DNA from 2 places in the Ensifer sp. ENS02 genome. Region 2 is predicted to be linked to the other one. Evidence: riboswitches for the same ligand, from Rfam matches in the RefSeq annotation. Region 2 holds a riboswitch; the other holds the start of a gene.
What was found. A riboswitch is a leader RNA that binds a small molecule or an ion and turns the genes downstream of it on or off. The one in region 2 is predicted to bind S-adenosylmethionine.
Positions count from the first base shown of each region.

Region 1: another riboswitch for S-adenosylmethionine. It lies ahead of IB262_RS09555 (O-succinylhomoserine sulfhydrylase); the one in region 2 lies ahead of metA (homoserine O-succinyltransferase).

Region 1 is NZ_JACVAO010000003.1:461,629-468,527, forward strand. Features, by position in the region: gene argF (ornithine carbamoyltransferase) at 1-891, shown strand, start outside; gene IB262_RS09540 (Hsp33 family molecular chaperone) at 1,190-2,179, shown strand; gene apaG (Co2+/Mg2+ efflux protein ApaG) at 2,238-2,630, opposite strand; gene IB262_RS09550 (hypothetical protein) at 2,629-2,850, shown strand; gene IB262_RS09555 (O-succinylhomoserine sulfhydrylase) at 2,853-4,037, opposite strand; SAM riboswitch at 4,082-4,160, opposite strand; gene IB262_RS09560 (2'-deoxycytidine 5'-triphosphate deaminase) at 4,235-5,332, shown strand; tRNA gene IB262_RS09565 (tRNA-Gly) at 5,413-5,487, shown strand; gene IB262_RS09570 (transporter substrate-binding domain-containing protein) at 5,632-6,465, shown strand; gene IB262_RS09575 (tellurite resistance TerB family protein) at 6,500-6,899, opposite strand, start outside.
Region 2 is NZ_JACVAO010000007.1:173,518-180,416, reverse strand. Features, by position in the region: gene IB262_RS16585 (prolyl-tRNA synthetase associated domain-containing protein) at 1-341, opposite strand, end outside; tRNA gene IB262_RS16580 (tRNA-Gly) at 593-667, shown strand; gene IB262_RS16575 (aldose epimerase family protein) at 834-1,850, opposite strand; gene IB262_RS16570 (VWA domain-containing protein) at 2,113-3,297, opposite strand; gene metA (homoserine O-succinyltransferase) at 3,304-4,230, opposite strand; SAM riboswitch at 4,292-4,369, opposite strand; gene IB262_RS16560 (NUDIX domain-containing protein) at 4,611-5,054, opposite strand; gene IB262_RS16555 (MoxR family ATPase) at 5,051-5,890, opposite strand; gene IB262_RS16550 (RidA family protein) at 5,994-6,374, opposite strand; gene leuD (3-isopropylmalate dehydratase small subunit) at 6,384-6,899, opposite strand, start outside.

The sequences.
Region 1 (6,899 bases), on a different contig from region 2:
CTTTCGGCCATGACGGCCGCCGACCTCCGGACGATCATCGACGATGCGCGCGTCCGAAAGGCGGCGACCAAGGCCGGAACTGCCGAGAAGCCGCTCGCCGGCAAGATGCTGGCGATGATCTTCGAAAAGCCCTCCACCCGCACCCGCGTTTCCTTCGATGTCGGCATGCGCCAGCTCGGCGGCGAAACCCTGTTTCTGTCGGGCACCGAAATGCAGCTCGGCCGCGCCGAGACGATCGGCGACACGGCCAAGGTGCTCTCGCGTTACGTCGACGCCATCATGATCCGCACCACCGACCATCGCCGCCTTCTGGAACTGGCCGAGCATGCGACGGTCCCCGTCATCAACGGCCTGACCGACGATACGCACCCCTGCCAGATCATGGCCGATATCCTGACCTTCGAGGAGCATCGCGGTCCGGTAAAGGGCAAGACGATTGCCTGGACCGGCGACGGCAACAACGTGCTGCATTCGCTGATCGAAGGTTCTGCCCGCTTCGGATACCGCATGAACATGGCCGTGCCGCTCGGTTCCGAGCCGCAGGACAAGTTCCTGAACTGGGCGCGCAACAATGGCGGCGAGGTCCTTTTGTGTCATGACGCCGAACAGGCCGTCGCCGACGCCAATTGCGTCGTGACCGACACCTGGATCTCGATGAACCAGGAACATCGCGCCCGCGGGCACAACGTCTTCCAGCCCTACCAGGTCAATGAAGCGCTGATGAAGCGTGCGGCCTCCGATGCGCTGTTCATGCACTGCCTGCCGGCGCACCGCGGCGAAGAGGTCACCGACGAGGTCATCGACGGCCCGCAGTCGGTGGTCTTCGACGAGGCGGAAAACCGGCTGCACGCACAGAAGTCGGTCATTGCCTGGTGCATGGGGCTCGTCTGAGCCGGCTGCCCGGTCGCGCGCGACGGCGAAGAGGCTTCAGTGCGCTCCGCCGAGCGTGCGCCATATAGGGGCGTGTTCACCGCACTTGACATTGTCCACGTGCGACACGATTTAGGCGGCATACGGGCGCTCCTGAAAGTAGTGAGCGCGCAACCGTCGAGGTGGTGCGTTGCTATGGCGGCGGCACATACCTGGTGGACAATCCGTTTATCGCGGGATCAACTGAGACAGCGAGCACGTTGCGCGGGGATAGCAATATCTCTGGTGCAGCTTGGTGGCTGAAGGCAAGGAGCAAGACATGACTGACATGACGCCAGGGCTTGGTGAGTTCGACTTTGCCGGTGACGATCACGTCGTGCCTTTCCAGGTGGAAGGCCTCGACGTGCGCGGCCGCGCCGTGCAGCTCGGCCCCATGCTGGACGCAATCCTCGAGCGCCACAACTATCCGCTTCCGGTCGCGCGTCTGGTTGCTGAAACCGTTGTACTCACCGTGTTGCTCGGGACCTCGCTGAAGTTTGAAGGCAAGCTGATCGTCCAGACTCAGGGCGATGGCCCTGTCGATCTGGTGGTCGCTGATTTCTCGACGCCGGATCGCGTGCGCGCCTATGCCCGCTACGATCAGGAAGCGCTTGCCGCTGCCGAAAAGGACGGCCGGACCCTTTCGCACGAGCTGCTCGGAAAGGGCGTGCTCGCCTTCACCATCGACCAGGGCGCCCATACCCAGCGTTACCAGGGGATCGTTGCGCTCGACGGAGCGACGCTGGAAGAAATCGCCGGCGTCTATTTCCGACAGTCGGAGCAGATCCCGACCAAGGTGCGCCTTGGCGTGGCCGAGCTTCTCGATCGCGACGAAAACGGCAAGCCGCGCCATCGCTGGCGCGCCGGCGGCATGGTCGCCCAGTTCCTGCCGGAAGCGCCGGAACGCATGCGCCAGCCCGACCTTTCCGGCGGTGATGGTGATGATGGTGAAAGCGCGTTCGGTGACGACGATCTCTGGGCCGAAGCCAAGGTGATGGTCGAAACGATCGACATGGACGAGTTGACCGATCCGATGGTCGGAACCGAGCGGCTGCTCTATCGCCTGTTCCACGAGCGCGGCGTCCGCGTCTACGAACCGCAGGCGGTCTACGACCGCTGCAGCTGCTCGCGCGAGAAGCTTCAGTCGGTGTTGTCCAACCTGAGCACGGACGACCTCGAAAGCACCATCGACGATGGCGAAGTCAAGGTGACCTGCGAGTTCTGCTCGACGACCTATCGCTTCGAAGCAAGCGAGGTGCGCCCGCAGTAGCGGGCGCCTCCGGCCGACTGGCCGCGATTTAGAGCGACGCTAGTCCGAAGGACGCGCTTCAGTTCAGGGTGCGCACGAGCCCGGGTGAATCGAGCGAGAAGGCGGGGATGGCAACGTTGAAGGTCTCTCCGCCTTCCGATTCCATGCTGTAGTGGCCGAACATGACGCCTGAGGGCGTATCCAGAGGGCATCCGGACGAATACTCATAGGTATCGCCGGGATTGAGCAGCGGCTGCTCGCCGATGACGCCCGGACCGCTGACCTCGTCGACTTGCCCGTTCTCATCGGTAATGTGCCAGTAGCGCGTCATCAACCGCACCGACGCGTCCGAGTGGTTTGAGATGACGATGCGATAGCCCCAGACATAGCGGCCGTCATCGGGATCCGACTGCTCTTCGAGATAGTACGGCTCCACCGTAACTTCTATGTCGCGGGTCAAAGCGCGATACATGGGCATCACCTTGCTTCAGGTCTTTCAGGGTATTCTACAGCAAGATGGTTTCGTCAAGAATAACGGCAAGATTGTGCGATCCCATGATGGGACGGATGGCCGTGCTGACGCGATCGAGCGGGTGAAACGTGCGCCTTGGCGCCCCGCAGCCGGAAACCATCTCGTGACGGCCGGCAAGGGGCGTCGGCCGCCGTTGATCACGGCGGCCGTGTCTTCGTAAAATCAGGCCTTCACGGCCTTCAGCGCGCGGGCGAAATCTTCCACCACATCGTCGCTGTCCTCGATACCGGCCGAGAAGCGCACGGTTCCAGCGGAAATGCCGAGCTCTTCGCGGGCCTCGTCGGTCAGGTTCTTGTGCGTGGTCGTTCCCGGATGGGTGATCAGGCTCTTGCTGTCGCCGAGGTTGTTGGAGATGCGCACGATCTCCAGCGCATTCTGCAGCGCGAAGGCTGCATCCTTGCCGCCCTTCAGTTCGAAGGCGACGAGCGTCGATCCGCCGGTCATCTGCTTGGCGATGATGTCGGCCTGCGGATGATCCTTGCGGCCCGGATAGATCACCTTGGCGACCTGCGGCTGTTCTGCCAGGAAGTCGGCCACGCGGCGGGCCGTTTCCGTCTGCTGACGCACGCGCAACGGCAGCGTCTCGATACCTTTCAGCAGCGTCCAGGCGTTGAACGGCGACATCGCCGGGCCGGTGTGGCGGAAGTAGTCGTGCAGGTGCTCGTTGATCCATTCCTTGTCGGAAAGCACGACACCGCCGAGGCAACGGCCCTGACCGTCGATATGCTTGGTGGCGGAATAGACGACGATATGGGCGCCGAGTTCCAGCGGCTTCTGGAAGAGCGGCGTCGCAAAGACGTTATCGACGACGACCTTGGCGCCGATCTGGTTGGCGAGCTTGGCAACACCGGCAATGTCGATGACTTCGAGCGTCGGGTTGGTCGGGCTTTCGAGGAAGAAGACCTTGGTGTTCTTCTGGATCGCCTTTTCCCAGTTGGCGAGGTCGCGTCCGTCGACCAGCGTGCACTCGATGCCGTATTTCGGCGCCAGCGTCTCGACCACCCAGCGGCAGGAGCCGAAGAGGGCGCGGGCGGCGACGATGTGGTCGCCGGCCTTCAGCTGGCAGAGAATGGCGGCGGTGACGGCAGCCATGCCCGATGCCGTGGCGCGCGCATCCTCGGCGCCTTCCAGCATGCACATGCGCTTTTCAAACATGTCGTTGGTCGGGCTACCGTAGCGGGCGTAGATGAAGCCTTCGGTCTCGCCCTTGAAACGAGCTTCCGCAGCTTCCGACGTCTCGTAGACAAAGCCCTGGGTAAGGAAGATCGCCTCGGAGGTCTCTCCGTGCTGGGAACGGGTGGTCCCGCCATGGACCAGTTGCGTTGCGGGGCGCCAGTTTTTGCTCATGTGACGGTCACTTTCAAAAACAAAAAAACCGGCCGCGTGAAGGGCCGGTTTGACACCCGGCCTTTTTAGCTACTTGTTTAACGTGGCTGCAAGCCGACCGGCCAAATCACCACGGGATAAAGCTTCAATACTGCCAGGGTACGCTTGCGTCAATTCCCGGAGTTTGGTTTTGTCTCGCAACTGAAAAGAGGACTGCAATGGGCCGCGACACTGGGATTTTGGCCGATCGCGCGATCGCCGCGCTGTTAGAATCGGGACGCCTCAAAAGCGAGAAGCCGCTGGATGACGATCAGATCCAGCCGGCAAGCCTCGACCTGCGCCTAGGCTCGAAGGCTTTCCGCGTCCGCGCAAGCTTCATGCCAGGCCCGTCTCACCTCGTTGCCGACAAGCTCGACCGGCTGAAGCTGCACGTCGTCGATCTGACCGATGGCGCGGTGCTGGAAACGGGCTGCGTCTACATCGTGCCGCTGATGGAAAGCCTGGAACTGCCTGAGGGCATGTCGGCCTCGGCCAACCCGAAAAGCTCGACCGGTCGCCTCGACATCTTCACCCGCGTCATCACCGATCGCGCCCAGGAATTCGACAAGATCCCGACCGGCTACAGCGGTCCGCTCTATCTCGAAATCAGCCCGCGCACCTTCCCGATCGTCGTGCGCCGCGGCTCGCGCCTGTCGCAGATCCGCTTCCGCATGGGCCAGTCTATCCTGTCGGAGCAGGAACTGCAGGCGCTGCACGAGAGCGACGTGCTGGTGGCGAGCGACAAGCCGAACGTCAGCGGCGGCGGCATCGCGCTGTCGATCGATCTGAAGGGCACCGGGCCCGAAGGCCTGATCGGCTATCGCGGCAAGCATCACACCGCCGTCATCGACGTCGACAAGAAAGCGCAGCACGCGATCTTCGATTTCTGGGAGCCACTCTACAGCCGCGGCCGCGACGAACTGATCCTCGATCCGGATGAGTTCTACATTCTCGTCTCGCGCGAGGCGGTGCATGTTCCACCGCTTTATGCGGCCGAGATGACGCCGTTCGATCCGCTGGTCGGCGAGTTTCGCGTGCATTATGCCGGCTTCTTCGATCCGGGCTTCGGCCATGCCTCGGCCGGCGGCACGGGCAGCCGGGCCGTGCTCGAAGTGCGCAGCCACGAGGTGCCGTTCATCCTCGAACACGGCCAGATCGTCGGCCGCCTGATCTACGAACACATGCTGGAACGGCCGGATGGTCTCTATGGCCTCGGCGTCGGCTCCAACTACCAGGCGCAGGGCCTGAAGCTCTCGAAGCATTTCCGCGCCGAGTAGGGGATTTCGCAGCACCCTTACGCGATCCCGCGCAAGGGTGCTTGACAGATCGCCCCGGTTCGGGAAATTTCGCAGGCACCGCGGGTGTAGTTCAGCGGTAGAACGCCAGCTTCCCAAGCTGGATGTCGTCGGTTCGATCCCGATCACCCGCTCCATTCTTTCTCGTCCCGTTCCTTGTGTAACCGCGTTCTCGTGGCGGCCTATGGTCAGCTGCGCTGCGGCCGGTTACTTTACCGCTCGATGAATCACCGCGGTTCCAAGGGCCGCCCCTGCCACATGAGACGTGCCGGCCGCTGCCCATGAAAGTTCTTTCCCTTTTCGCCCTTTGCGCATGCTTGATCGCGACGCCGCTTGCGGCCGAGGCCAAGGATCTGCCGCTGCTGTTCGACGCGCGCGAACGCATCGCCAAGCCCGATCTCACGGGCCTGGCGCGCCTGCGTTTCTTGACGACGGTGGATTTTCCGCCGTTCAACTTCATCGACCAGTCCGGCAAGCTTTCGGGATTTCATGTCGATCTCGTGCGCGAGATCTGCCGCGAGCTCGACATCGAAGCCAAATGCCAGATCCAGGCCGTGACCTATGCGGAGCTGCTGCCGGCACTGGAAGAGGGGCAGGGCGAGGCGGTGGCCGCCGGTATCGCCGTCGGTCCGGAACTGCGCCAACGCTTCGGCTTTTCCCGCGCCTTCATGCGGCTTCCGGCGCGCTTCGCCGTCAACACCAAGGCGGCGGGCGCAGTCTCGGCACCGAGCGATCTCAAGGGGAAGCCGGTCGGTGTCGTCGCCGGAACCACGCATGAGGCGATGTTCAAGGCGTTTTTCCCGAAGATCGAGGCCAAGGTCTATCCCGACCGCGAGGCCATGCTGACGGCTCTGCAGAAGGGCGATCTGCCGGCGGTGTTTTCCGACGGCATGCAGCTGTCCTTCTGGATCTCGGGTAGCGCTGCTGGCGGCTGCTGCACGCTTGTCGATGGCGCCTACTTCTCGCAGCGCTTCCTCGGTGAAGGCCTGACGATCATGAACCGCAAGTCCGAGCCCGCCCTGACCCAGGCGATCGATCACGCGCTGCTGGCGCTGTCGCGCAGCGGCCGCTTGGAGGAAATCTACCTGCGCTACTTCCCGAACGGAATCTACTAGGCGCCAGGATTTCTCGGCGTGATCACCGGCCGGCCTATCGGCGGAAGCGGGCGAGCGCGCCGCGCTCGATAGCGGCGCAGGTCAGCTTGTCGAGGCCAAGCCGGTCGCGCAGCAACTGCAGCAGGCGGATTTCTTCGTTGCGGATGCGCTGGTCGGCGGCCGCGATCTCCACGGCGAGCGCATAGGCCGTCTCGTGGAACTTTTCCGGCAGCGCTTCGCGCACGATCTCGAGCATGATGTCGAGCCCCTCGGGCGCCGCCAGCTGCGCCGAGCATTCATGGCCGATATGGACGAGGCTGTCCTCGTCGAAGCCGTCGAACACGGGCAGGAACTGAACCAGCCGGCCGATGCGGGCAAACTCGTCGTCGCTCATCTCGCGGTCGACCGCCGACATCATCACCATGACATAGATGAGAGCTTCGTGGTGGCTGAGG
Region 2 (6,899 bases):
TCGTTGATCGCGCCGAAGGCGGTTACGGCCCCCGGAATGACGCCGAGATACTCCATCAGCTTCTCCGGCTTGCCGAAGGATACCTTGCTTGCCGCGCCGATCACCTGGTGCACGGTCTTCAGGTCCACCGTCGCGTGCTCCTCGACGGTGAGCAGGAAATAGTTGTCCTTCTTGTCCGTCACGAAGAGGTTTTTCGTGTGGCCACCGGGCATCTCGTCACGAAGCGCCACCGATTCGGCCACGGTGAAAACCGGAGCGTGGTTCTTCGTCTTATGCTCGATTCCAAGTCCATCGAGAAAATTGAAGAGGTCTTCGGCGGTTTTCGGCTGTGATTCACGCATGATTCTCATCCCCAGGGCGTTCGTTTCGTCTCTGCTTTAGGGGAGAAGGCCGTCAGGACGCAATCTCACAGGCGGCGAAGCCGGCCGAAAACGCGGCATTTCCGGGCTTTGCGAAGGGTGTCCAAAAAAATATTCGATTTCTCGTCATTTCCCTGTTGCATTCCAAAATCGCTTAGGCCATATACCGCCCGTCGCCGCAAGACAGCGCCGACGCCACGGTCCACCGACTACCCCCGGACCTTGGATGATGAGCGGGTGTAGCTCAGGGGTAGAGCACAACCTTGCCAAGGTTGGGGTCGGGCGTTCGAATCGCCTCACCCGCTCCAATTTCTCCCAACCACTTCATTTCACAGTCATTTCTGGAATGAAACGGCATTTGCCGTCAGGCATTCCATGCGCCGATAGTGCCGTCCGCACCATGTGGTTCGGACCGCCGAGACGGCTCCTTTTGCATTTTGCCTTTGTTGGTAAAGCCGGTCGCCGTTTCCGCGCTCAGCTCTTCATGAACACGTAGTCCGTCTCCTGCCGGCGGATCTCGCCGGGGCGAAGTACCGCGTTCGGGAAGCCGGCGTGGTTGGCCGCATCCGGCCAGATCTGGGTTTCGAGACAGAAGCCGGCAAAGGCGCCGTAACGGCGGCCCTCGAGGCCGGGGACGGGGATGTTCAGCTTTGCGCCGGTATAGAGCTGCACGCCGGGCTCGGTCGTCAGCACTTCCATCGTGACACCCGAATCGATGCTGCGAGCTAGCGCCACCGAATGTTTCGCCATGCGTTCGTTCGAAAGGCAGAAATTGTGGTCGTAGGCGATACGCTCGCCTTCGGTCTGGCGGCTGAGCCGCGTCATTTCCCGCAGATCGAAGGCAGTGCCCTCGACCGGGCGGATCTCGCCCGTCGGCACCTGGTGTTCGCTGGTGGGCAGATAGTGGTCGGCAGCGATCATGATGTCGTGGCCGAGGGCGTCGGCGCTGCCGTCGAGATTGAAATAGCTGTGCTGGCAGACATTGGCGAGCGTCGCTCGGTCGGTTTCGCTCTCGTAGACGACGCTCAAGACGCCGCCGGGCTTCAGCTGGTAGGTGCAGGTGACCTTGCAATTGCCGGGATAACCGGCGCGGCCATCCGGGTCGGTAATGGCGAGCGTGATGCTGTCGGGCGTCTGCTTTACGATCGTCCAGTTGCGCTTGCCGATATTGTCGCTGCCGCCGTGCAGATGCGTGACGCCCTTCTCGTTCAGTTCGAGCTGGTAGGCCTCGCCATCGAGCGTGAAGCGGCCGTTGCCGATGCGATTGGCGCAGCGTCCAGGCGTGGCGCCGAGATAGGGCGAGTGGGCGAGGTAGCTTTCGAGATCGGTGAAACCGAGCACAAGCGGCGGCTCATGGCCTTCTAGGCGAAGGTCCTGGATCACCGAGCCCCAGGTCAAGACATGGGCGGTGAGGCCGCCACCGGAGAGCACCACACGATGGACCGGCTCGCCGGATGGCAGGTGGCCGAAGATTTCCGTGTTCTGATGCATATTCACCGCTGGCTCCCACTACAGCGCTGCGCGTCTCCCCAGACGCACAAAGGTCGCCGTACACTTTTGAATTGCTGCATGTTTTGTCCTTGGCTCGGTTAGGATCCAGGGAAACATGCAACGGTGCGATCGCAGCAACCTGCGTCATTTCCAAAGGCACGGCAACCAGAAAATCATACTAAATGCGGCCTGGCGCCGTCTCCGGCCTGAGAGCAAAACATCCAGCTATTCAAGGTGCTATAGCGACCTCTCGGCAGACATGTCAGCGCGACAGCTGCTTGGTGGCCTCCTGCAGGCCGGCGAGCGTCAAGGGGAACATTCGTCCCTCGAACAGGCCCTTCACCATCGTGATCGACTGGGTATAGCCCCAGTGCTGTTCGGGCACGGGATTGAGCCAGATGGAGCGCGGAAAATGTGCCGTCAGACGAGAGAGCCAGAGGGCGCCCGCCTCGTCGTTCCAGTGCTCCACCGAGCCGCCGGGGTGGCTGATTTCATAGGGGCTCATCGAAGCGTCGCCGACGAAGATGGCGCGATAGTCGCCGCCGTAGGTGCGCAGCACTTCCGTCGTACGGGTAATGTCGACACGGCGGCGGCGATTGTCCTTCCACAGGCCCTCGTAGACGCAATTGTGGAAGTAGAAATGCTCCATATGGCGGAACTCGTTGCGAGCCGCTGAAAACAACTCCTCGACGATGCGGATATGATCGTCCATCGATCCGCCGATATCGAAGAACATCAGAAGCTTCACCGCATTGCGGCGTTCCGGCCTCGTCACCCCGTCGAGATAGCCGTGTTCGGCGGTGGCGCGGATCGTGCCGGAGAGGTCGAGTTCGTCGGCGGCACCCTGGCGCACCCAGCGCCGGAGCCGCTTCAGGGCCACTTTGATGTTGCGCGTGCCGAGCTCGATCGTGTCGTCATAATCCTTGAACTCGCGCCGGTCCCAAACCTTGACGGCGCGGCGGTGGCGCGACTGGTCCTGGCCGATCCGTACACCCTCGGGATTGTAGCCATAGGCGCCGAAGGGCGAGGTGCCGGCGGTACCGATCCATTTTGAGCCGCCCTGATGGCGGCCCTTTTGCTCCTGCAGCCGCTGGCGCAAGGTCTCCATCAGCTTGTCGAAGCCGCCGAGTGCCTCGATCAGGCGTTTTTCTTCCTCGCTCAGATGCTTCTCTGCGAGCTTGCGCAGCCAATCCTCGGGGATGACGGCCTCTTCGCTCGCTTCCATCGGGTTGACTGCTTCGAGACCCGAAAAGCAGTGCTGGAACACCCGGTCGAAGCGGTCGATATGGCGTTCGTCCTTCACCAGTGCCGTGCGCGCCAGATAGTAGAAGGCTTCGACGTCGAAGGTGGCGATGCCCGCCTCCATCCCCTCGATCAAGGACAGGAATTCCCGGAGCGTGACCGGGACCTTCGCTGCCTTGAGTTCGAGGAAGAAGGGAATGAACATCTGACCTCAGCTTTTCCCGGTGCCGATCTCCGCGAGATCGTAGGGCGTCGTCTGGTACATCTCGTTGATCCAGTTGCCGAAGAAGAGATGTGCATGGCTGCGCCAGCGGTTCTGCGGCGGCAGGGTCGAATCGTTGTGCGGGAAGTAGTCGTGCGGCATCTTGATCGGCACGCCCGCATCCACGTCGCGGAAGTATTCGTCCGACAGCGAGGTCGAATCATACTCCACGTGGTTGAACATGTAGAGCCGGTTGCCCTTTTTCTCGTGCACGAGGCAGACGCCCATCTCCTTCGATTCCATCAGGATTTCGAGGCTCGGCACCTTGTCGATGTCGGCGCGGCGCACTTCGGTCCAGCGCGAAACGGGGACGGCGAAATCGTCGGAGAAGCCGTTGAGATAGACGGAGGAGCGGTTGAGGTTCTGGTGACGATAGACGCCGAAGGCTTTTTCCTTCAGCGGATACTTCGGCACGTCGTGGAAGTGATAGATTGCCGCCATCGCGCCCCAGCAGACGTTGAGCGTCGAATGCACGTTGGTCTCGGTCCAGTCGAGGATGCGCTTCAGCTCGTCCCAATAGGTGACGTCTTCGTATTCGAGCGTCTCGACCGGGGCGCCGGTGATGATGAAACCGTCGAACTTGCGGCCCTGCACTTCTTCCCAGGTCTCGTAGAAGGAGAGCAGGTGATCTTCCGAGGTGTTCTTGGCGCGGTGCGCGCCGATGCGCACCAGCGACAGTTCCACCTGCAGCGGCGAAGCGCCGATCAGGCGCGCCATCTGGATCTCTGTCTTGATCTTGTTCGGCATGAGGTTCAGGAGCCCGATCTGGAGCGGGCGGATATCCTGACGGATCGCCACGGTCTCGGTCATCACCCGCACGCCCTCATGCGCGAGGGTTTCGAAGGCGGGCAGCGTATCGGGAATCTTGATGGGCATGGGCTTCCACTCGATCAATACAAAAAAACCGGCGGCGATTGATCGCGACCGGTCCTCGGAAATCCAACTTTCCTCGGCCCTTTAGCGACTTGTTTAACGTGGCTGCAAGCCGGCCGGCCAAATCACCACGGAGAATTTGATAGCGCGAGTGGGCCGCGGGGGTCAAGAAAAACGATTCGCGTTGGGGGCGGCTGCCCCTCATCCCGCTGCTGCGACTTCTCCCCGCTGGCGGGGAGAAGTGGCCTTGCCGCAGCCGATCGTTCCACGAGTTAAGCTCAGCGGCCGTTCGGCCCATCTTGGTAGCCGGGTTCGCTGTCGGCACGTCTCGGCTTGGGGGCAGCCGTCGTCCTCGTCCCCTCTCCCCGCCTGCGGGGAGAGGGTCAGGGAGAGTGGCTGGTCTGCAGCAGGCATAGAGCATCCCGCATGCCATAACCCAGCCGGCGGTCAGCCTGATCGATACCGAGCCAAAAGAAACGAAAGCGGATCGGGTCACCGCCGCCAAAGGGCGTCATTTCCTGATGTATCCAGGTCTGCCGTTGCTCGCCGGCAAGGGCGATGTGGAAGTAGTGCCGCCGATGACAGATCGTCCTGCCGTCCTTCGGGTAGCGGTAGTCCTGCGTGACGAGATGGGTGAGTGCTTCCGGCGGCGTCAGCCCGGTTTCCTCGATGAATTCCCGCTGAGCCGATGTCTCCGGGCTTTCGCCTGGTTCCATCGTGCCACCGGGCACCTGCAGCTCGATCTCTGGGAAATCCGGCTCGTCGAAGACCAGCAGGCGGTCCTGCCAGGTGGCGTAGATCAAGACCTTGTGCGCGTCCGGCCTCATCCGTCGCGGCGGGCCATGAAGGCGAGGCGCTCGAAGAGGTGCACGTCTTGTTCGTTCTTCAGGAGCGCACCGTGCAGCTTCGGCAACATGGTCTTGGCATCGGCCCTGAGGTCGGCCGGATCGACCTCGTCGGCGACGAGCAGGCGGATCCAGTCGAGCGCCTCTGACGTGGAGGGCTTCTTCTTCAGCCCCGGCACCTGGCGGATGTCGTAGAAGGCGGCGAGCGCCGCCGAAAGCAGCGTCTTGCGGATGCCGGGATAATGCACCTCGACGATGCGGGCGAGCGTGTCTGCATCGGGGAAGCGGATATAGTGGAAGAAGCAGCGGCGCAGAAACGCGTCCGGCAGCTCCTTCTCGTTGTTGGAGGTGATGATGACGATCGGCCGGTGACGCGCGCCGATCATCTCGCCGGTCTCGTAGACATGGAATTCCATGCGGTCGAGCTCCTGCAACAGGTCGTTCGGAAACTCGATGTCGGCCTTGTCTATCTCGTCGATCAGAAGCACCACGCGGCGATCGGCCTCGAAGGCCTGCCAGAGCTTGCCCTTGCGGATATAGTTCCGGACCTCGTTGACACGCTCGTCGCCGAGCTGGCTGTCGCGCAGCCGCGACACGGCGTCATATTCATAGAGGCCTTGCTGTGCCTTGGTCGTCGACTTGACGCTCCATTCGATGAGTTCGAGGCCAAGTGCGGCAGCGATCTGGCGGGCAAGCTCGGTCTTGCCGGTGCCGGGCTCGCCCTTGACCAGCAGTGGGCGCTCCAGCCGGATCGCGGCGTTGACGGCGATCATCAGGTCCTTGTCGGCGATATAGTCGGCGGTGCCTTGAAATTGCATGGGCGTCTTCCGGTTCAGCGTAAGTCAGGCGAAGTCATGCCCTATGGACTATCGCATAATGGCTTAAATCGGAATCGTTTTGAGGGTGGGCGCAATCAGGGGGTCAGCCGCGAAGCGCGGTGACCTCGATCTCGATCAGCATTTCCGGGCGGATCAGGTCGCAGACGATCATGGTTGCGGCCGGGCGGATCTCGCCGAAGACTTCGCCGAAAATCGGGAACACCCGGTCGGCGAAGCTGGCATCGGTGACGTAATAGTGGTTGCGCACCACGTCCTTCATCGAGAAGCCCGCTTCCTTCAGCGCGCCCTCGATCGTCTTCAGGCAATTGCGCGCCTGCTCTTCCACCGTCTCGGGCATGGTCATGGTGGCGTAGTCATAGCCGGTCGTGCCGGAGACGAAGCACCAGTCACCCATCGCGACGGCACGCGAATAGCCTGCCGTCTTTTCGAAGGGCGAGCCCGAGGAGATGAGCTTGCGCGCCATATCTTCGTTTTAAGCCCAGGGGCGCGCGGCGCCGACCGTCTTTTCGAAGCTGTCGATGGCGGTTGCCTTTTCCAGCGTCAGGCCGATGTCGTCGAGGCCGTTCAAGAGGCAGTGACGCTTGAAGGCGTCGACCTCGAACTTGACCGAACCGCCGTCCGGACCGGTGATTTCCTGGGATTCCAGGTCGACCGAGAGGATGGCGTTGGAGCCGCGCGAGGCGTCGTCCATCAGCTTGTCGAGGTCAGCCTGGCTGACGACGATCGGCAGGATGCCGTTCTTGAAACAGTTGTTGTAGAAGATGTCGGCAAAGGACGTGGAGATCACGCAGCGGATGCCGAAGTCGAGCAGCGCCCACGGAGCATGCTCGCGCGAGGAGCCGCAGCCGAAGTTATCGCCGGCAACGAGAATGCTGGCGTTCTGGTAGGCCGGCTTGTTGAGCACGAAGTCCGGGTTGACCGAGCCGTCTTCATTGTAGCGGGCTTCGGCGAAGAGGCCCTTGCCAAGGCCGGTGCGCTTGATCGTCTT